Regions from separate parts of the Streptomyces sp. NPDC005648 genome, predicted to be linked through region 1. Evidence: riboswitches for the same ligand, from Rfam matches in the RefSeq annotation. Region 1 holds a riboswitch; each other region holds the start of a gene.
The links. Region 1 has a riboswitch for cobalamin ahead of ABZT17_RS36785 (CbtB domain-containing protein). Riboswitches for the same ligand answer to the same signal wherever they lie in the genome.
Positions count from the first base shown of each region.

Region 2: it holds a riboswitch for cobalamin, as region 1 does, so the genes downstream of both, ABZT17_RS33110 (HoxN/HupN/NixA family nickel/cobalt transporter) here and ABZT17_RS36785 (CbtB domain-containing protein) in region 1, are expected to answer to the same signal.
Region 3: it holds a riboswitch for cobalamin, as region 1 does, so the genes downstream of both, ABZT17_RS25860 (ribonucleoside-diphosphate reductase subunit alpha) here and ABZT17_RS36785 (CbtB domain-containing protein) in region 1, are expected to answer to the same signal.
Region 4: it holds a riboswitch for cobalamin, as region 1 does, so the genes downstream of both, ABZT17_RS13490 (cobalamin biosynthesis protein) here and ABZT17_RS36785 (CbtB domain-containing protein) in region 1, are expected to answer to the same signal.

Region 1 covers NZ_JBEXCS010000095.1:3,664-8,988, forward strand. The annotation lists gene ABZT17_RS36765 (FAD-dependent oxidoreductase) at 1-533, shown strand, start outside; partial or broken gene ABZT17_RS36770 (heme-binding protein) at 577-825, opposite strand; gene ABZT17_RS36775 (acyl-CoA dehydrogenase family protein) at 1,145-2,323, opposite strand; gene ABZT17_RS36780 (CbtA family protein) at 2,461-3,216, opposite strand; gene ABZT17_RS36785 (CbtB domain-containing protein) at 3,243-3,464, opposite strand; cobalamin riboswitch at 3,501-3,640, opposite strand; gene ABZT17_RS36790 (histidine phosphatase family protein) at 3,745-4,341, shown strand; gene ABZT17_RS36795 (ferredoxin) at 4,382-4,756, opposite strand; gene ABZT17_RS36800 (DUF6479 family protein) at 4,828-5,190, shown strand.
Region 2 covers NZ_JBEXCS010000075.1:42,844-48,168, forward strand. The annotation lists gene ABZT17_RS33090 (DUF6299 family protein) at 1-426, shown strand, start outside; gene ABZT17_RS33095 (hypothetical protein) at 514-639, shown strand; gene ABZT17_RS33100 (TOPRIM nucleotidyl transferase/hydrolase domain-containing protein) at 759-1,415, shown strand; gene ABZT17_RS33105 (metalloregulator ArsR/SmtB family transcription factor) at 1,864-2,223, opposite strand; cobalamin riboswitch at 2,307-2,505, shown strand; gene ABZT17_RS33110 (HoxN/HupN/NixA family nickel/cobalt transporter) at 2,533-3,621, shown strand; gene ABZT17_RS33115 (magnesium and cobalt transport protein CorA) at 3,727-4,824, shown strand.
Region 3 covers NZ_JBEXCS010000048.1:44,639-49,963, forward strand. The annotation lists gene ABZT17_RS25860 (ribonucleoside-diphosphate reductase subunit alpha) at 1-1,512, opposite strand, end outside; cobalamin riboswitch at 1,633-1,781, opposite strand; gene ABZT17_RS25865 (GNAT family N-acetyltransferase) at 1,837-2,340, opposite strand; gene mctP (monocarboxylate uptake permease MctP) at 2,427-4,046, opposite strand; gene ABZT17_RS25875 (DUF3311 domain-containing protein) at 4,043-4,297, opposite strand; gene ABZT17_RS25880 (GntR family transcriptional regulator) at 4,564-5,325, opposite strand, start outside.
Region 4 covers NZ_JBEXCS010000018.1:59,708-65,032, forward strand. The annotation lists gene ABZT17_RS13485 (cobyric acid synthase) at 1-584, opposite strand, end outside; gene ABZT17_RS13490 (cobalamin biosynthesis protein) at 581-1,522, opposite strand; cobalamin riboswitch at 1,623-1,763, opposite strand; gene ABZT17_RS13495 (hypothetical protein) at 1,890-2,117, opposite strand; gene ABZT17_RS13500 (inorganic phosphate transporter) at 2,145-3,398, opposite strand; gene ABZT17_RS13505 (lysozyme) at 3,497-4,246, opposite strand; gene ABZT17_RS13510 (class II aldolase/adducin family protein) at 4,443-5,174, shown strand; gene ABZT17_RS13515 (alpha/beta fold hydrolase) at 5,236-5,325, shown strand, end outside.

The sequences.
Region 1 (5,325 bases):
ACATGTCCCGCTACCTGATCGACCAGGTCGAGCGCCATCCGCGGGTGGAGGTCATGCTGCACACCGAGGTCACCGAGGTCATCGGCCAGCAGGTGCTGGAGGAGCTCGACGTGGTCGACAACCGCACGGGCGTGCACCGCCGCCTCGCGGCACGGAGCCTGTTCGTCTTCACCGGCGCCGAACCTCACACCGAGTGGCTCGCCGGCACCGTCGCCCTCGACTCCCGCGGCTTCGTCCTCACCGGGCCGGAGGCCCAGGAAGCCTGCGCCCACCCCGAGGTGTGGCACGGTCGCGGGCGCTCGTGCATGACCCTGGAGGCCGGCCTGCCCGGGGTCTTCGCGGTGGGGGACGTCCGCAGCGGCTCGGTGAAGCGGGTGGCCTCCGCGGTCGGCGAGGGCGCGATGGCCATCCACTTCGTGCACCGGCACCTGGGGCACTCGGCCGCACCCGGCACCACGGGCACGTCCGCTGTCGCGGGCCACTCGGACGTCTTCCCCCGCATACGTCACAAGGAGTCCGCATGGCTCGCATGACGAAGGGCGCCCGTCCGGCGCCACGGCGGCCCCCGGTGCCACCGGAGACGCCGACAGCCCCGGCCACGTGGCCGTCCGCGTCCACGATCGGCAGCCCGCCGCCGAAGGAGATCAGACCGCCGTTGCTGTGCTCGATGCCGTAGACGGGACCGCCGGGCTGCGAGATCTCACCCACGGCCCCGCTGTGCATCGAGCAGAGGATCGAGGTCTTGGCCTTGCGATGTCCAGGGTGGTGGCGGACATAGTGACGCCTTTCGTTGGGTGGGCCGTTGCATGCGGTGGCCGGCCACAACGTTCGTGGGGGTGGCGGCCCCGGGAACGCCGCACTGGCCGGGTCGAGCTGGCCGCCGTGGCAGCCCCCGCCGCGTTGACGGGCCTTCCTGGATTCGGCCGTAGCCGCTCTTCCTCCTCAGCCCATCCGGCGTTGAACGGTGCGGGGAGGCTCGGGAGTATGAGCAAACCGCTCGCCTGCCCGGAGTGCGCGCCGGCACACGCGGGTCCACACCGGTCATCCGCGATCACGCGCGTCGCGTATGCCCATCCGCTCGACGCACAAGGCCGCACATCAGCGCTTCCGGCACCGGAGGACGAAGATCCTCGTCACAGGCAGGCTAACGCCGTACCCGAGGCATCCCCAGACCGATCCACGAGATGATCTCCCGCTGGATCTCGTTGTTGCCGCCGCCGAAGGTGAAGATGACGGCCGAGCGGTAGCCGCGCTCCAGTTCGCCGTGGAGCACCGTGCCGGCCGAGCCCTCCTTCAGCTCCCCCGCGGCGCCGACGATCTCCATCAGCCAGGCGTAGGCGTCGCGGCGGGCCTCGGAGCCGTAGACCTTGACGGCGGAGGCGTCCTGCGGGGTCAGGGTGCCGTTCTGGACCGCGTTCACCATCTGCCAGTTGAGGAGCTTCATCGCGTCGAGCCTCACATGGGTCCGGGCGAGGAGGCGGCGCACCCAGGGCAGGTCGATCACCCGGCGGCCGTCGGCGAGTTTGGTTTCCATGGCCCAGCGCTGGACGTCGTGCAGGGCGCGGATGGCCATGGTGCCGTGGGCGGCGAGGGTGACGCGCTCGTGGTTGAGCTGGTTGGTGATCAGCCGCCAGCCCTGGTTCTCGGCGCCGACGCGGCGGGAGACGGGGACGCGGACGTCCTCGTAGTAGCTGGCCGTGGTGTCGTGCGAGGCGAGGGTGGTGATGACGGTGCAGGAGTAGCCCGGGTCGCTGGTGGGGACCAGCAGCATGGTGATGCCCTTGTGCGGCGGGGCGTCCGGGTCGGTGCGGGTGGCCAGCCACACCCAGTCCGCGGTGTCGCCGTTGGTCGTCCAGATCTTCTGCCCGTTGACCACGTACTCGTCGCCGTCCCGCACCGCGCGCGTCTTCAGGGACGCCAGGTCGGTGCCGGCATCCGGCTCGCTGTAGCCGATGGCGAAGTCGATCTCGCCGGAGAGGACCTTGGGCAGGAAGTACGCCTTCTGCTCGTCCGTGCCGAACTGCATGATCGTCGGGCCGACGGTGTTGAGCGCCATCAGCGGCAGCGGAACACCGGCCTGGGCGGCCTCGTCGAAGAAGATGAACTGCTCCATCGCCGTGAGCCCGCGGCCGCCGTACTCCTTCGGCCAGCCCACGCCGAGCCAGCCGTCCGTGCCCAGGCGCCGGATGGTCTCGCGGTAGAAGCGCTTCTGCGCGGCGGGGTCGCCGTGCCGGGCGTAGGCGTTGTCGGGCACCAGCTCGGCGAAGTAGGCGCGCAGTTCGGTGCGCAACCGCTGCTGCTCGGGCGTGTATTCGAGGTGCACGGCGCCTCCAGGCATCCCAGGCCGGTCCTGACGGCGCACACGGTAGAACGTGTTCCAGAAATTGGGAATGGCGAGGGACGGGAAAGGGCCCCCGGATCGCCACGGCGGATTCCGGGGGCCCTGTTCCGGTCATGTGCTCAGTGTGCGACCGGAGTTGCCTGTGTGACGCCGGTGGTTCGCGCCCGTTCGGGGGCGAGCACCCGCTCCGCGAGCAGCCCGAAGAGCAGCCCGAAGGAGGTCCACAGGGTCAGCTGGACGGCGAGGGCCGCCAGCCGGAACTGCCAGAGCAGGGTGGCCGGGAAGGTCTTCGGCACCTCGTCGAAGGACGGCAGGAACGCGTAGGCGAGCCCGACGGCGAGGACGAGGAACGCCCCGGCGGCGAGCGTGGCGTTCCAGTTGCCCAGCCGGGGTGCCAGGCGCTTGCCGAGGATCACGGCGGCGATCGCGAGCAGCACGCTCAGCGCCACCATGAGGAAGTACAGCGTGGTGCGCCTGCCGATGGTGTCGGGGTCGCCGACGGCCGGCGGGTTGGCCGGGTACTTCAGGAACGGCACGACATAGACGGCGATCAGGCCCGCGGCCGCCAGGAGCAGCGCGCTCGCACGCGGTCCGAAGCGGCCGACACGGCCCAGGGCGAAGCAGTACGCGAGGGCGGCGATGCCGCCGAACGCGACGCCGTAGACGAGGACACCGGTGGCCAGGCCCGCGGTGGACTGCATCGTGCGGCTGACGACCTCCATGCCGTGCTCGTGCGTGTGGGTGTCCTCGTAGGCGATGGCCGCGTCGACGCGCGGTTCACCGAGGAAGCGGGCGACGACCAGGGCGAGCAGGCCCGCGGCGAGTCCCGCGAGCATGCCGCGCACCAGGAGGTTGCGGACGGTTGTGGAGTTCATGGGCTCGTACGTCTTCCCGGGCGCCGTCAGTGGCAGGGGAAGCCGAGCAGATGGCGGGCGTCGTGCACCCACTCGTGGACGTCGGATCCGCTCATCACGGAGGTGGCGCCCTGTTCCGCGCCGACGAAGTAGAGCAGGACCAGCATCAGGATGCCGAAGAAGACCGCCCAGGGGACGATCGCGCCGATCGGCAGCTTCTCCGGTACGGCGGTGGGGGTGGTGGTCGGCTGAGCGACAGACTGCGCCATGGCAGGCCCTCCTGGGGAACTCGCGTCCCGTCTCGGTGGTGCACAGGACGACGGGGCGGGTCTGACTCACCGGGCCCGCCCCAGGGTGTGGGCGGCCCGGCATACAGTGGCGCGACCGTGCCGGCTTCTCACCGGCTTCCGCTGTGCCGTCGTCGACATCGATCGTCGATATCGTCCGCGACGGTACCGCGAAGCCGGGGTGGGGCCAAGAGCGCACGGGGGCGCGCGAGGCGTCCACGGTGAGCCGTTCTCTCCGTAGGATCGAGGAATTTGGAGCGATATGGGGGCCGCGTACGAACATCGCACGAGCCGCGTGATCTTGATCTCACCCGCGATCACGGCCGCCCTGCGGGAGGCGCGCTTCGACGACGGCTGCTCCCTGGACGCCTCGGGACTGCGACAGGCGCGGGCCGCGGCCGGAGCGCTCCCGGCACCCGGCCGGGCCTGGTCCTCCCCGACGGTGCGCTGCCGCGAGACGGCCGACGCCCTCGGCCTCGACGCCGAGCCCGTACCGGAGTTGGCCGGGCTGGACGCGGGCCGCTGGCGCGGGGCGAGCCTGGCGGAGGTGGGCGGGCGGGAGCCGGACGCGCTGGCCCGCTGGCTCTCCGACCCGGACGCGGCACCGCACGGCGGGGAGTCGGTACGGGCGGTCTGTGACCGGGTGGCTCAGTGGCTCGGGTCGGTGACGCCGCACACGGGCCGCACCCTGGCCGTGGTCGAGCCCGAGGTGGTGCGAGCCGCGGTGGTACGGGCCCTGGGCGCCCCCGACTCCGCCTTCTGGCGCACGGACGTACCCCCGCTGACCGCCGTCGAACTCACCGGCAGAGCAGACCGCTGGAACGTACGGCTCGGCCGGCCGGTCGGGGGCGGGGACTGAGCGACGTCGTGGGAGGAGCGCCGCACGGCGCGCGCCCGCGTCAGTTCAGTGTCGCCAGGAAGTCCGTGCACGCCTGCGCGCACTCACGGCACGCCTTCGCGCCGTCCTGGGCACCCGCCAGGCGGTCGAAGGCGTGCGCGGACTCCAGGCACACGGTGCGGCACCACTCCACCTGGATACGGATGCCGTCCTCGTCCAGGCGGTTCTGCTCGGACAGCACACGGCAGGTCGCGTCGCACACCTCCGCGCACATGATGCCCTTGCGCCGTACGAGTTCCTGCTCTTCCGTACCCTCGGGGTCCACGAGGCTCGCGCGCAGGGCACACGCCCGCGCACACTCGGTACACGCCTGTGCGCACGTGAACCGGTCCTCCAGGAACCGGAAGAGCTCCTGCTGGGATGTCGTCGTAGTCACGCGGTCCGGGTAGCCGGTGCCTCTCGCGTCAAACACGGTGTTCGGACCGAGGCCCCGGGTACTCGCACGCCATGAACAGCGCATCGATGGTTTTCGCCGCCGGCAGCGCCGCCGCGCTGGGACTCGTCGCGGCCGGTGTGGTGATCGTGGCCGTGCTGATCGGCGCCTTCGTGCTGGGCGCCCGCATCCGCCGCCGCGAGCCCGCACCGCCGCGCCCCGAGGAACAGCCCCGGATGCCGGACGAGGGTCCGGTCCGCGAAGTCCTGGAGAGCCGCGAACCCGACGAGGTGCCGCGCGGCGACCGCCGGCTCACCCCGCACGAACTCCCCGGCCACGGCAATTCACCGACCCGTTCGGCCCCGTCCAGGGAACGTCCGCGCTGGAGCGACGGAAGCAGTGGCTCGTTCGGCAGCGGCGGATCGGGCGGCCGCTGACGAGGCGGCGGTGGGCCTGTGGTCCTCCAGGCTCTGCCTCTCGACGACCCGTATCGTCGCCGGGTTGCGCCCGGCTCGTCGCCGGGTTGCGCCCGGCTCGTCGCCGGGTTGCGCCCGGCGAGCGGCTTGCGTTCG
Region 2 (5,325 bases), on a different contig from region 1:
TTCATCCGCCCAGCCCTGGGTCTCGCGGCCGGTGCCGCGCTGTTCCTGCTCGCCGCCCCGGCCGCGCCGGCCACCGCGGACCCGTACGAGACCGTGACCGTCGACCCCACCGGGCACATCGCTGCGGACGGCACCCTGACCCTGTCCGGCACCTACCGCTGCGTGGGCAACACCGGCCCGGCCTTCATCAGCTCCTCCGTCAGCCAGGCCGACCCGAACGTCCGCCAGGGCATCGGCGGCACCAGCGCGCTCTGCGACGGCCAGGAGCACCCCTGGCAGAACTCGGGCAAGCCGTCGGTGAAGAGCCTGGAGACCGGCACCGCGAGCGTCGAGGCCACGATCATGGAGCTGCACCCCCAGGGCGGCCTGCCCCTGCCCCGCTTCCACGCGCTCGACCGCCAGGACATCACCCTGACCCGGGACTGAGCCGGGACCGAGCCGGACCGAGCCGGACCGAGCCGGGCCGGGCCGATGGCGGCGTCGAGGCCACCGGGGACGTTCCGACCGCCCCCGGTGGCCTCGCACCGCCGTCCGGTCGCAGAGGAGTTCTTCGTCAAGCCGGTGCCGGCCGCCGACCACCCCCGGCTGACCGGCGCACTGGGTGAGATCGACCGGGCACTGCGAGCGGACGGCGGGTGAACCGTGTCGGTCGCTCCCGCCGGTCGCTCCCGCCGGGGGATGTCGGTGTCGGCCTCGGAAAACCCGCGTGCGTACCGCATCTCGGCAGTGCCAGGATGGCGTGGGGGAAGCGAGGTCTCGTGGACGAATTGGGGCGGTTCCGCCGGGCGTTGACCGTGTGGGCGGCCGGTGGGGCGGGCGCTGACACGGCCGCCGCGGAGGCGCGGGCACTGGTCGGCGACAGGCTGCGGACGATCGTCCTCGTCGAGGGAACCAGCGACCAGGTCGCGCTCGAGGCGCTGGCCGCGCGCCGGGGCCGCGACCTCGGCGCGGAGGGAACCGCTGTGGTGCCGCTCGGTGGCGCGACGAACATCGGGCGTTTTCTGGATGTCTGCGGCCCTCCGGGACTCGGCCTCCCGCTGGCGGGTCTGTGCGACATCGGCGAGGAGCGGCACTTCCGGCGTCATCTGGAGCGGGTCGGGCTCGGCTCCGGTCTCACCCCCGCGGACCTGGAGGCGCTCGGGTTCCATGTGTGCGTCGCCGACCTGGAGGACGAGCTGATCCGCGCCCTCGGCCCCGAGGGGGTGCGTCAGGTGATCGAGGCCCAGGGCGAGACGCGCCCCTTCCGTACCTTCCAGAGCCAGCCCGCCCAGCGGGAACGCCCCGTGGAGCACCAACTACGGCGCTTCATGGGCACCCACAGCGGCCGCAAGGCGCTCTACGCCCAGGCCCTGGTCGCCCACCTGGACCTCCGCCACGTCCCCCGCCCACTGGAGGCCCTGCTCACCCACGTCTGAGGACGCCCAACCCCACCAACCAAAGGCTCCTACGCCACCCCCCCGCTCGCCGGGCCCGCCCACCGCTCGCTTGCCGTGCCCACCCGCTCATCGGCCTTCACCTGCCGCCTACCCGCCCGTCGCGCCCGCCGCTTGCCGCTGCTGCCCGCTTGTCGCAGTCACCGCCCGTCGCGCCCGCCGCTTGCCGCTGCTGCCCGCTCGTCGCAGTCACCGCCCGTCGCGCCCGCCGCTTGCCGCTGCTGCCCGCTTGTCGCAGTCACCGCCCGTCGCGCCCACGGCTCGCCGCCCCGCCCGCCGCCCCCCACCACATGCCGGGCCGGCCCTTTCCGGCGCCCGCTCCCTTCCCGCGCCCCCTCCCTCCCCGCACCCGTCCGCCCGCCGTGGCCATCCCGCCGCCCGCCGCGGCCACCCCTCCGCCGCTGCCGCTCCCACCCCCCGGCCGCGCGGCTCACTCTCCGTCTGCCAGGCAGTGGTTCAGGAGGTTGCCGGTTATCGGGTCGATCACCTGGTACCGCACCACCCGTCCCTCCCTCTCGCCGGCCACGATCCCGGCGGCTCGCAGCAGGCGCAGGGCCTGGGAGACGGCCGGGTCGTTCATGCCGGTCGCGATCGCGAGGTCGGAGACGGCGAGGGGGCCCGTCCGGTGCAGGGCGAGCAGCAGGGCGAGGCGGCCCGGGTCCGAGAGGAGGGCGAACCGTTCGGCCCAGGCGCGGACATGGGCGGGTTCGCCGATGGCGGCGATGGCGTCGCAGACCCGGTGTCCGTCGATGGTGCGACGGTCGGCGCGCTCGGCGGGGACGCGGTGCATGGGGCCATCCTCTCAGCAGGCGGACCGTGCGACGGCCCCTGATGTGATCTTGCATACCTGCGTGGCTGCGCAGCTATGCAGGGACCGCAGGGCACCTCTACGGTGGGCAGGCCGTGGTGCTCGGGAAGTCGGTGGGAAACCGACGCGGCCCTCGCCACTGTGATCGGGGAGTCTCCGTCCCATTCGGGTACGGCCACTGTTCGCCGCCAGGCGGATGGGAAGGCCGGGACGGAAGCGTACGACCCGTCAGCCAGGAGACCGGCCGCGGCACTTCACGAGTTGATCCACGAGGTGCTGGAGCGTGACCGCATGACCGAGCCTGTCCCTGCCTCCTTCCGCTGGCGACGCGAGGACACCGTCAAGACCGTCGGACTGATGGCGGTGATCGTCGCCCTGCATGTCGTCGCCTTCGGGATCCTGTTCCTGCTGGTCGTCCCGGGTCACTACGAGGTCGGCTCCAAGGCGTTCGGCATCGGTCTGGGTATCACCGCGTACACGCTGGGGATGCGGCACGCCTTCGACGCGGACCACATCGCCGCGATCGACAACACCACCCGCAAGCTGATGGCGGACGGCAAACGGCCGGTGTCGGTGGGGTTCTGGTTCGCGCTCGGCCACTCCAGCGTGGTCGTGGTCCTCGCCGCCCTCATCGCGGGCGGCACCCAGCTGGCCGGCCGGATCATGAACGAGGGCTCCAGCACCCACCAGGTCCTCGGGGTGCTGGGCACGACGATCTCCGGTTCGTTCCTCTACGTCATCGCCGCCCTCAACCTGGTGGCGCTCCTGGGCATCCTGAAGGTGTTCCGGGCGATGCGGGCGGGGACGTACGACGAGAAGGAACTCGAACAGCACCTGGATTCCCGGGGCTTCATGAACCGCATTCTCGGCCGGCTGACCAAGTCCATCACCCGCCCCGGCCAGATGTTCCCGCTCGGTTTCCTGTTCGGCCTCGGCTTCGACACGGCGACCGAGGTCACCCTGATGGTGATGGCGGGTTCCGGCGCGGCGGCCGGCCTGCCCTGGTACGCGATCCTCTGCCTGCCGCTCCTCTTCGCCGCCGGGATGAGCCTGTTCGACACGCTGGACGGCACCTTCATGAACTTCGCCTACCAGTGGGCCTTCTCCAACCCGGTCCGCAAGGTCTTCTACAACCTCACTATCACCGGTCTGTCCATCGCCGTGGCCTTCTTCATCGGCACGATCGAACTCGTCGGCGTCCTGCACGACAAACTCGCCCTGACCGACGCCGTCACCGGCTGGATCGCCGGCCTCGACCTGGACAACGTCGGCTACATCATCGTCGGCCTCTTCGTGGTCGTGTGGGTGGCGGCGCTGGCGTACTGGCGCCTGGCCAAGGTCGAACAGCGCTGGGCCACCCGTCTGGCCGACGGCGGCTGACGCGCCCCGCCCGGCCCACGGCGGGGCGTACCCGTCGCCGCGGTCCGGGACCGGCGTTCACCGTCTGCTGGCACACTGTCCGCACCCGGCGAAGGGGGTTTCCGCATGTCGATGGTCGGCAACCTGCGCAAAGTGGCCCGCCTGGGGCGGAGCGGCCGTGGCCGCGTGGACCTCAGCCACCCCGCCCGCTCACCGCTCGGCTCCTCGGTCGTCAACTGCGTCGTCTACCGGGCGGGCGTACGGCAGCCCGTGACGGACACCGTCGAGGAAGCCGTCCGCCGGGTGCGCAGGCACGGCCACGACTTCGTCTGGCTCGGCCTGCACGAACCGTCCGAGACGGAGTTCACCGAGGTCGCCGAGATCTTCGGCCTGCATCCCCTCGCCGTCGAGGACGCCGTACTGGCCCATCAGCGGCCCAAGCTGGAGAGCTACGGCGATGTCCTGTTCGCCGTCTTCAAGACGGTCACCTATGTCGAGCACGAGCGGCTCACCGCGACCAGCGAGGTCGTCAACACCGGCGAGATCATGGTCTTCGCCGGCCCCGACTTCGTCATCACCGTCCGCCACGGCCGGCACGGCTCCCTGGGCCCGCTGCGCGAGGATCTGGAAGCCCGTCCCGAGCAGCTGGCCAAGGGTCCGTCGGCGGTGCTGCACGCCATCGCGGACCATGTCGTCGACGACTACCTGACCGTCACCGACGCCGTCCAGGACGACATCGACGAGGTGGAGACCGAGGTCTTCTCCCCGCAGGGCGACCGGACCGCGGACGCCGGCCGTATCTACCAGCTCAAGCGTGAACTCCTGGAGCTGAAGCGGGCCGTGGTCCCACTGGCCCGCCCTCTGGAGACGCTCTCCACGAAGCCGCTGCGCGCCGTCGCCGCCGACATACGGCCCTACTTCCGCGACGTCGCCGACCATCTGGCCCGCGTCACCGAGCAGATCACGTCCTTCGCCTCCCTGCTCGACTCCATCCTCCAGGCCCACCTCGCCCAGGTCGCCGTCGCGCAGAACGACGACGCCCGCAGGATCACCGCCTGGGCCGCGATCGTCGCCGTACCCACCATGGTGTGCGGTCTGTACGGCATGAACTTCGACCACATGCCCGAACTGCGCTGGACCTTCGGCTATCCCCTGGTCCTGGGCGTCATCGCCGTCGCCTGCTTCCTCCTCCACCGCGGCTTCAAACGCAACGGCTGGCTGTGACGACCTCTGTCGGTCGGGGGTGTCGTCAGATGTCCCGGAAGAGACCAGCGAACGTGGTGACCTGCCACGATGAGCGACCTGTGGTCGCTGACCTGCGCGAATGACCTTTCGGCTGTTTCACGCTCGTGCCGCTTGATGGGGCCGGAAGTCCCAGAAAAGTCCCAGGGGGACTCCCACTGCTGGCGGGTGTCTTTCGGCTCTGCACGGCAGTACGGGCAGTCGAACGGTCTCGTTTCCAGCGCGGGTGGTGGAGCCTGGATGCCGAGTGACTGGCTCTCGGCCGGTGCCTTGCGGGATGGTGGTGTCCTGATGATCGACGACGACTCTGCGGCCGCTGGTGGCGGTGAGTCGGCAGCGCCCGCCAGCCCCCAGATGCCCACAGCGAGCGGCCCGTCGCGCGGGCCCGGTGGGCGAAGGGTCATGAGGTGATCAAGGGGCTCTCGCCGAGTGCTGCGTTCGGATCACCGACCCTCGGCACGGTCTGGAACCAGCGGGCGCATC
Region 3 (5,325 bases), on a different contig from region 1:
CGGGTAGAAGTTGATGTCGACCACGCGGTCGAGGAAGGTGACGGCGGTGCGGACCGTCGCGTCCAGCCGCTCCCAGTCGATGTCCTGACCGGACACGAACGCTCCCAGGTTCACCGAGCCCAGGTTGCAGACCGCCGTCTCCCCGTCGTCCGTGACCTCCAGGATCTCCGTGCACAGGTTGGAGGAGTGGATGACATGGCCGGGTTCGGCGGTCTGGTTCGCGGTGCGGTTGGCGGCGTCCTTGAAGGTCATCCAGCCGTTGCCGGTCTGTGCGAGGGTGCGCATCATACGGCCGTAGAGGTCACGGGCGGCGATGGTCCTACGGGCCAGACCCGCGGCCTCCGCCCGGCGGTACGCCGTGTCGAACTCCTCGCCCCACAGGTCCGTCAGCTCCGGTACGTCGGCGGGGGAGAAGAGGCTCCACTGCTCGTCGGCGTCGACCCGGCGCATGAACTCGTCCGGGATCCAGTGCGCAAGGTTCAGGTTGTGCGTACGGCGGGCGTCCTCACCGGTGTTGTCGCGCAGTTCCAGGAACTCCTCGATGTCGGAGTGCCAGGTCTCCAGGTAGACCGCGGCGGCACCCTTGCGCCGGCCGCCCTGGTTCACCGCGGCGACCGAGGCGTCGAGGGTCTTGAGGAACGGGACGATGCCGTTGGAGTGCCCGTTGGTGCCGCGGATCAGTGAACCCCGGGCGCGGATGCGGGAGTAGGCGATGCCGATGCCGCCGGCGTGCTTCGAGAGACGGGCGACCTGGTGGTAGCGGTCGTAGATGGAGTCCAGCTCGTCCCGGGGTGAGTCGAGGAGGTAGCAGGACGACATCTGGGGGTGCCGGGTGCCGGAGTTGAAGAGGGTGGGGGAGGAGGGGAGGTAGTCGAGGCGGCTCATCAGGCCGTAGAGGTCGGCCACCTCGTCGACGGCGCGGGAGCCCGCCTCCGCGCCGGACCCGGTGTCCTCGGCGAGACCGCTCGCCACCCGGAGCATGAAGTGCTGGGGCGTCTCGATCACCTTGCGGGTGATCGGGTGGCGCAGCAGGTAGCGGCTGTGCAGGGTGCGCAGGCCGAAGTAGCCGAAGCGGTCGTCGGCCCGGCGGTCGATCAGCGCGTCCAGGCGGTCGGCGTGGACGCGCACGAACTCCGCCGTGCGGTCGGCGACGAGCCCCTCGCGGTGGCCGACGGCGACGGACTCGGTGAAGGACGTGACGCCCTGGGAGGCGGCCTCGGCGGCGATGCCGATCGTCAGGAGCCGGGCGGCCAGCCTGCTGTAGGCGGGGTCCTCGGAGATGAGCCCGGCGGCGGCCTCCGTGGCCAGCTCGCGCAACTCCGCCTCGTCCGCGTGCGCGGACCGGCCGCGCAGCGCCGCCGCGGCGACCCGGCCCGGGTCGGTGTCGGGGAGGTCGGCGGTCAGCTCGGTCAGGGTCCGCAGCAGGGCGGCTTCGGGACCGTCCTCGTCCACAGGGGCGGTCGTGGTCGCGGTCGTGGTCGCTGAAGCCGGTTCGGCTGGCGCGATGGTCACGTGGGGCTCTCCCTCGCTCGGCACGGGGCCTTGGGAGGGCAGGGGGCAGCTCACGAGCGCACGGCGCGTCGCGTCCACCGGCCCATTCCACGAGGCCCGGACGTCAGGCGCCCGGGCCGGATGGCCGGGCGCACTGTCGGCAGGTCCTCGGACTCACGCCTGTGCAGGACGGTTCGGGGGAACGGACATGCACAAGTACACCGTTGCGGGACAGTTCCGGATTCGCACCGGATTCCCCTGCGGCGACAGCGAGCATGAGCATACATGTTGTGCCGGCTGACGGGAGTGGCCCCAGATGTTGTGTCGCGGTGACTTCGGAGCGTGTCAGAACGTCAACTGATAGGTGATGAGGGTGAAGTCGTCACCGGGGATCGGCCGCCAGTCGCGCTCGGGGGCGCGGACGAAGCCGAGGCGTCCGTAGATGCGGTGGGCGGCGCGCATGACCGGCTGGGTGGACAGGACGACTCCGGTGCAGCCGGGGGCGGCCTTCGCCCGGTCGACGCAGGCACGCACGAGGGCCTCTCCGGCGCCGCGGCCCCGAGCCGCCCCGGCCACGGCGAGCATGCGGATCTCCGCCTCGCCGGGGCCGGCGAGGTCGGCCATCGGGCCGCCGGCGGGGACATGGGTGACGGTGCCGAGCAGCCGGCCGTCCAGGGTGGCCACGAGCACTTCCGCGGCGGCGGCGCGCTTGGCCACGTTCCGCAGCTCGTCCAGGTACCAGTCGCTGTCACCGAAGGCCAGGAGGCCGTCCTGGAGGTAGGCCTGAGCGGTGATCTCGCCGATCTCGTCGTATTCGGTGGGTTCCACCGGCCGGATCACGATGTCCATGAACCCGAGTGTGCCGGACGGATACGACAACGGGCCGCCGGACGACTCCGGCGGCCCGTCGGCAGGCGGGGCTTTCGCGACACGCCCTAGTGGGAGGCGCCCGCCGTCGCCGGTGGCAGCTCCACCTCCACCCCCGGGTCGCCCGCGTCCGCCGTGTAGTCGGACGGCTTGGTCTCGTCGACGCCCTCGGGAGCCTTCAGCGCCTTCAGGGCGAAGGTCAGGACCACGGTCACCGCCACGTTCAGCGTGAACGCGGTCAGGCCGATGTAGCCCATCTCGCCGAGGCCGGGGATCTCGGCGTTGGAGCCGCCGAAGTGCTTCTGGCCGGGGTTGGTCGGGGACGCGACGTTGTACGCGGCCACCGTGCCGTAGACCATGCCGACCGCCCAGCCGGCGAGCAGCGCCCAGCGGTGGAACCAGCGGGTGAACAGGCCGCCGACCAGGGCCGGGAAGGTCTGCAGGATCCAGATGCCGCCCAGGAGCTGGAAGTTGATGGCGACCGTCTTGTCCATGGTGAGGACGAAGACCAGCGCACCGACCTTCACCAGCAGCGAGACCAGCTTGGAGACCTTGGTCTCCTGCTCCGGCGTCGCGTCCGGCTTGATGAAGTCCTTGTAGATGTTGCGGGTGAAGAGGTTCGCGGCCGCGATCGACATGATCGCCGCCGGGACCAGCGCCCCGATGCCGATCGCCGCGAAGGCCACGCCCGCGAACCAGCTCGGGAACATGTTCTCGAAGAGCTGGGGGATCGCCAGCTGGGGGTTGGTGACGGACACCCCGCTCTTGATCGCCATGAAGCCGAGGAGCGCGAGCAGCCCCAGCATCAGCGAGTACAGCGGCAGGATCGTGGTGTTGCGGCGGATCACCTCGCGGCTCTTCGAGGAGAGCGTCGCGGTGATCGAGTGCGGGTACATGAAGAGCGCCAGCGCGGAGCCCAACGCCAGGGTGGCGTACGTCCACTGGGCCGCCGGCGGGGAGACCAGGGCGCCCGCGCCCGCCTTGGTGAACTTCTCGTTCGCCGAGGCGAAGATGTCGTCGAAGCCGCCCAGCTTGATCGGGATGTAGATGATCGCCACCGCGATGACGATGTAGATCAGCGTGTCCTTGACGAACGCGATCAGGGCCGGGGCGCGCAGGCCGGAGGAGTAGGTGTAGGCCGCCAGCACGCCGAAGGCGATCAGCAGCGGCAGGTCCTTCACGAACCAGTTGGAGCCCGCGCTGCCGCCGATGCCCATGACGTCCAGCACGGCCTGGATGCCCACCAGCTGGAGCGCGATGTACGGCATCGTCGCGAGGATGCCGGTCAGCGCCACGGCGAGGGACAGCCCCTTCGAACCGAACCGGCCGCGTACGAAGTCCGAGGTGGTGACATACCCGTGGCGGTGCGAGACCGACCAGAGGCGGGGCAGGAAGGTGAAGATCAGCGGGTAGACGAGGATCGTGTAGGGCACCGCGAAGAAGCCGGCCGCGCCCGCCGCGTAGATCACCGCGGGGACCGCGACGAAGGTGTACGCCGTGTACAGGTCGCCGCCCAGCAGGAACCAGGTGATCCAGGTGCCGAACGACCGTCCGCCCAGGCCCCATTCGTCGAGCGAGTGCTCGTTCTCGGCCTTGCGCCAGCGCGCGGCCACGAAGCCCATGACCGTGACGGCCAGGAAGAAGAAGATGAAGACGCCGAGCGCGACGCCGTTCACACCGTCCTTCACTTGCCCGCACCCCCCTTGCGGGCGCGCTGGTCACGCTGCCACAGCTTGTAGGCGGTCATGGTCAGCGCCGTGGAGATCAGCACCCAGAGCATCTGGTACCAGTAGAAGAACGGGACGCCGATGAGCGTCGGGTCGGTTCTGGCGTAGGAGCCGACCCAGAGCATGGCCACGAAGGGCGCGATCAGGCATACGGCGATGATCACTCGGACCGGGGTCACCATCGGCGGTCTCACTTCAGGCACTTCGGACATACGGCGGCTCCGTCCCCTCGCGATCGCCTGTGTTCACGTGTGTAACGCGCAGGCAATGTAGGTCACGGCGTCATGGGGACGGAAGACCTCGTCCGTATATCGGTATGTCGATTCCGTGAAGGTCCGACATCGGTGTCAACGACCGGTGGCCCGCCGCACCGATCGGCGCAACGAGGGCCCGGACGGCGGCGGTTGGGGGGACGGACACGCGGCCACCGCAACGCGCCGCCACGGCACGGCCCGCCACGGCCCCCCCCGAAGCGTCGCTAGTCCTGCGGTCGCTTGAGCCGGGCCACGAACTTGTAGCGGTCCCCCCGGTACACCGACCGCACCCACTCCACCGGCTCGCCCGTCTTGTCGAAGGAGTGGCGGGAGAGCATCAGCATCGGCAGGCCCACGTCGGTGCCGAGGAGGCCGGCCTCGCGGGGGGTGGCCAGGGAGGTCTCGATGGTCTCCTCGGCCTCGGCCAGGTGGACGTCGTAGACCTCGGCCAACGCCGTGTAGAGGGACGTGTACTTGACCAGGGAGCGGCGCAGGGCCGGGAAGCGCTTGGCGCTGAGGTGGGTCGTCTCGATGGCCATCGGCTCGGCGTTGGCCATGCGCAGGCGCTCGATGCGCAGCACCCGGCCGCCGGCGGTGATGTCGAGCAACTCGGCGAGGCGGTCGTCGGCCGTGATGTAGCCGATGTCGAGGAGCTGCGAGGTCGGCTCCAGGCCCTGGGCGCGCATGTCCTCGGTGTACGAGGTGAGTTGGAGCGCCTGGGAGACCTTCGGCTTGGCGACGAAGGTGCCCTTGCCCTGGATGCGTTCGAGCCGGCCCTCGACGACCAGCTCCTGGAGCGCCTGGCGCACGGTCGTGCGGGAGGTGTCGAACTCGGCGGCGAGGGTGCGCTCGGGCGGTACCGGTGTGCCGGGCGACTGTGTCTCCGTCATGTCGAGCAGGTGTTTCTTCAGCCGGTAGTACTTGGGCACGCGCGCGGTACGGACGCCTGCGCCGCCCTCGTTGTCCGCACTGCTGACGTCGCTGCT
Region 4 (5,325 bases), on a different contig from region 1:
AACCCGGCGACCAGCTCCTGGTCCTCGGACGAGAGCAGGGCGACGGTCCCGAAGAAGGAGGCGAAGACCCCGCCGCGGTCGATGTCACCGACGACGAGCACGGGAAGCCGCGCGTTTCGGGCGATCCCCATGTTCACGATGTCGGTCCGCCGCAGGTTGATCTCGGCGGGGGAACCCGCCCCTTCACAGATCACTGCGTCATACGTGCCCCGCAACTCGGCGAGACAGTCGAGCACGGTCCCGAGCAACTTCCGCTGCCGCCCGCCGTGATACCCCCGCGCGCTGAGCTCGCCGACCGGCCTGCCCATCAGCACGACCTGGCTGCTCTGCTCGCTGCCGGGCTTGAGCAGCACGGGATTCATCAGCGCGGTCGGCTCGATCCGGCACGCCTGGGCCTGCATGGCCTGCGCCCGCCCGATCTCGGCGCCCTCGCGCGTCACGAACGAGTTGAGGGACATGTTCTGCGCCTTGAAGGGCGCCACCTTGACGCCCTGCCGCACCAGCCACCGGCAGATCCCGGCGGTGACGACACTCTTGCCGGCGTCGGAGGTGGTACCGGCGACGAGAAGACCACCACCGCTCATGACCTGCGTCCCTTCACTGCGAGCCGCGCGGCGGCGCTGACGCCGAGCGCCAGCAGACCGACGCGCCCGGAGAGCCGTACGGCTCGTTCGATGTCGGGTACGGCGACGGCGCGTCCCTCGGTGTTCAGCACGGGCCGGTGCTCGACCCGCCCCCCGTACGACAGGGTTCCGCCCAGCCGTACGCCCAACGCGCCCGCGAACGACGCCTCCACGGGCCCGGCGTTGGGGCTCGGGTGTTTGCCGGCGTCCACGCGCCAGGCCCGTACCGCCCCTCGGGGGTCACCGCCCGCGACCGTGGCGAGGACGGCGGTCAACCGGGCCCCCGGCCACCCGGCGACGTCGTCCAGCCGCGCCGAGGCCCATCCGTAGCGCCGGTACCGGGCCGACTTGTGCCCGACCATCGCGTCCAGCGTGTTCACCGCCCGGAAGCCGAGCAGCCCCGGCACACCACCCACGGCGCCCCACACCAGCGCTCCCACGACCGCGTCGGAGGTGTTCTCGGCGACGGACTCCACGACGGCCCGTGCGATCCCGTCCGCGTCCAGTGCCTGCGGATCGCGTCCGCACAGGTGCGGCAGCCGCGCCCGTGCCCCCTCGACGTCCCCCGCCTCCAGGGCACGCCCGATGGCGCGGGCCTCGCGCGCGAGCGAGGTGCCGCCGACAACGGCCCAGGTGGCGGCGGCGGTCAGCGCGACGGAGGCGGTACGGGAGGGTCGTACGACCGAAGCCGCGACGGCGCCGAGGCCCGCGGCGGCGCCCACGCACACGGCGGTGTGCAGCGCGCCCCATCCGCGGTGGTCCCGCCACAGCGCTCGCTCCACGGCGCCCGCGGCCCGCCCGAACACGGCGACCGGATGTCCGCGGCGCGGATCGCCGAGGAGACGGTCACCGAGGAGGCCGGCGGCGGCGCCGTACGCGAAGACGCGATCGGCACGCATCGGCTCAGCCTGCCGTGGGGTCGGTCAACGGTCCGGTGCTGTGCCTCAAGTGGCAGGCTGGCATGGCGACATGTCCTCACTCAGGGTGTCCGCGCCCTGGTTCGACGAGACCGGCGGTGGGAGTTCCTGGCTCCCGGGGATGGCTACCCCGGTGACAGTGGCGGGACCGCGCCGGACTCGCACCGGCTTCCTCCCTTGCCGCCGTAAATGGCTCCGGCAGTCCACCACGGTGTTGGAAGACCCGTCAACTTGCCGTTGACCTGCGACGGGAGAGTGTGCTGAGGCCCACACACAGGTGGTCGCCGTGGTCACGTAAACGCGTGGTGCCGGGACGGATCACCGTCCCGGCACCAGGTGCGGATGAGGTTCAGGCCTTGTTCATGATCAGGGAGATTCCGTACGCCACCGCCGCCGCGCATCCCGCGAACGCCACGTAGGCGCCCGCCACCGCGAGGGGCGCCGAGTCGCCCTCGGCCACCGCCCGTTCGCGGCGGGACAGGCCCATGATGCCCAGGGTGAACAGGGCGACGAGGCCCACGGTGACCACGAGGCTGACGCCGAAGACGGAGCCCAGAGCTGCCCAGTCGATCTTCATGCTGCTTCTCTTCCTTCGTACCGGGGCTCAGACGGTGGCCGGCGGGGCGGCCGACTCCGTGCCGGTGGTGGGGGCGACGGGAGCGGGGGCGGGGATCGTGGCCGTCAGGTCCTCGGTGACCGTGCCCGCGGGGGGCGGGGTCACGGCGGCGATCGCCGTGGTGACGACCCCGGGCGGCTCCTCGGTGTCGTTGACGTTGGACGCGTCTACGACCTCGCGGCGGGAGACCTTCCAGATCGCGGCGCTGGAGGCGATCAGGAAGACCGCGACCACACCCGTGCCCCAGTCGCCGAGGTCGGTGACCGACTCGGCGCCCGCACCGACCAGGGCGGCGGCGGGGAGGGTGAGGACCCAGGCGACCAGCATCCGGGTCGCCGTCGACCAGCGGACCACCCCGCCCTTGCGGCCCAGGCCCGCGCCCATCACCGAACCGGAGACCGAGTGGGTGGTGGAGAGGGAGAAGCCGAGGTGCGAGGAGGCGAGGATGACCGTGGCCGCGCTGGTCTGGGCGGCGAAGCCCTGCTGCGGCTGGAGTTCGGTCAGGCCCTTGCCCATCGTGCGGATGATGCGCCAGCCGCCGAGCCAGGTGCCGAGCGCGATGGCGAGACCGGCGGAGAGGATGACCCAGGTGGGCGGGTCCGAGTCGGGGGCGACGGCGCCGCCGGCGACCAGGGCGAGGGTGATGATGCCCATGGTCTTCTGCGCGTCGTTCGTGCCGTGGGCCAGCGAGACCAGGCCGGCCGAGGCGATCTGGCCGACGCGGAAGCCCTTGTCGGCCGCCTTGCCGTGGGCCTTCCTGCCGAGGACGTAGGACAGGCGGGTCGCCAGCATCGCGGCGAGGCCCGCCACGACCGGGGCGGCCAGCGCCGGGATGAGCACCTTGGTGACGAGGACGTCGCCGTGGACGGCACCCGTGCCGGCCGAGGCGATGGTGGCGCCGATCAGACCGCCCATCAGGGCGTGCGAGGAGCTGGAGGGCAGGCCCACCAGCCAGGTCAGCAGGTTCCAGAGGATCGCGCCCACCAACGCGGCGAAGATGACCTCGGGACGGATGCCGGTCTCGTCGACGAGACCCTTGGAGATCGTGTTGGCGACCTCCACGGAGAGAAAGGCGCCCAGCAGGTTCAGCGCGGCGGACATGGCCACCGCGACCTTGGGCTTGAGTGCGCCGGTCGAGATGGTCGTGGCCATCGCGTTGGCGGTGTCGTGGAAACCGTTCGTGAAATCGAACGCGAGAGCGGTTATTACCACTATCGCGAGGATCAGCGAGAAGTTTTCCATTTACCCAGGCAATCGTTCGAAGTCATCGGTCGGTTGACCGTAGGCAACCTGGGTAAACGGAAGATGAACTGAGAGGGGCTTCAGGGTGTCCAGACTCGTCAGTAGCCTCGCGCGAACTTCCGCAGCCGGGCCTGCGAGCCGTTGAAGAGATTCTGATCACCCGGCAGGCTGCCGCTGTTGCCGTACTGCCAGAAAGTCCAGAACGACCAGCCGCTCGGCAGCGCCCCCGCGTCCGCCGAGCCGTGCCGGGCGATCCACAGCGCGTGGTCGGCGGCGAAGGCGCGGCTGCCGCCGGTGCAGGTGTTCCACCAGTGGGCGGTCGTGTAGATCACCGGACGGCGGCCGGTGAGCCGCCTCACCTCGTCGCTGAACGAACGGATCCAGCCGACCATGCTCGCCTTGCGGATGCCGTAGCAGCCGTGCTTCTTGTCGTACGGGTTGTATTCGATGTCGAGGGCCGGCGGCAGCGTCCAGCCGTCCGCCTTCCAGCCTCCGCCGTGGCTCACGAAGTACGCCGCCTGCGCCCGGCCCGACGACTTGTCCGGCAGGGCGAAGTGGTACGCCCCGCGGATGATGCCGGCGTGGCGGGCGCCGTCGTACTGCTGGGTGAAGTACGGGCTGGCGTAGTCGACGGACTCGGTCGCCTTGACGTAGACGAACCTGGCGCCCTTCGCCTTCGCGTCCGGCCAGTCGACGTTCTTCTGGTGCGAGGAGACGTCGTGTCCTTTCGGCAGGCTCGCGGCGGACGCCGGCAGTTCGGTGGCCGCGGTGCCTCCGACGGTCATCGCCGCCACGAGGACCGCGACGGCGCGGGTGCGGCGGCGGAACGGTTTGCGATCACGGGCCATGTTTCCCCCCGGAATGGCGACGTGCACGACAAAACACGGGGAGATTACTGGAAGATCTACGAATGCCGACCGATCTCCGGCCAATCACGATGACAAGGCGATATATCCATGTTCGTAACCTTTCGGAGGTGCGGCTTCCGCTCTAAAGTGCCCCGGCCCGCAGGCGACTTGGGGGCGCGTTTGGCAGGATCGCGGCATGGCTGAGCTGCGGCGCGAACAGGGTGACGAGCGGGGTGCCCGGGAGGGCGTGCGGGATGTGCCCGAAGGGAGGGGGAGGCGTGCGCTCCCCGAGGAGGAGCGGGCCTGGGCGGAGCTGGTGGAAACCGCCCGCCGCACCGTCTCGGACGGTCTGGTCGTCGGCACCTCCGGCAATGTCTCCGTACGCGTCGGCGACACCGTCCTGGTCACGCCGTCGGGAGTGCCCTACGACCGCCTCGCCCCGGGCGACATCACGGGCGTCGGCCTCGACGGCCGGCAGGTCCTGGGCACCCTGATCCCGACCAGTGAGCTCCCGATGCACCTCGCCGTCTACCGCTCGACCGACGCGGGCGCCGTGGTCCACACCCACGCCGTGCACGCGACGGCCGTCTCGACCCTCGTCGCCGAGCTCCCGGCGATCCACTACATGGCCGGTGCCCTCGGCGGCCCCGTCCGAGTCGCCCCTTATGCGACCTACGGCACCGACGAGTTGGCCGAGAACATGCTCCGCGCCCTCACCGGCCGCACGGCCTGTCTCCTCCAGAACCACGGCACGATGTCCTACGGCACCACCCTGCCCCAGGCCTACGACCGCACGGCCCAACTGGAGTGGATGTGCCACCTGTGGCTGACGGCATCCTCGGTACCGGGCCTGACCCCGGCCCTGCTCTCCTCCCACCAGCTCACAGAGGCGGCGGACAAACTGAGGGGCTACGGGCAGCGGGGTTGAGGCGGGGGTCCGTCCCGGCCCTCCGCTGGCCCCGAGCGGGGTCGGACAGGACACTGGACGGGTGCGCACCGTCAAAGCAACGGCCGCGGCCGTCACCGTAGCCCTCGCCGCCGGCGCGGCCTCCGTGGCCGCCGGCCGCTTCGCCAGCGGC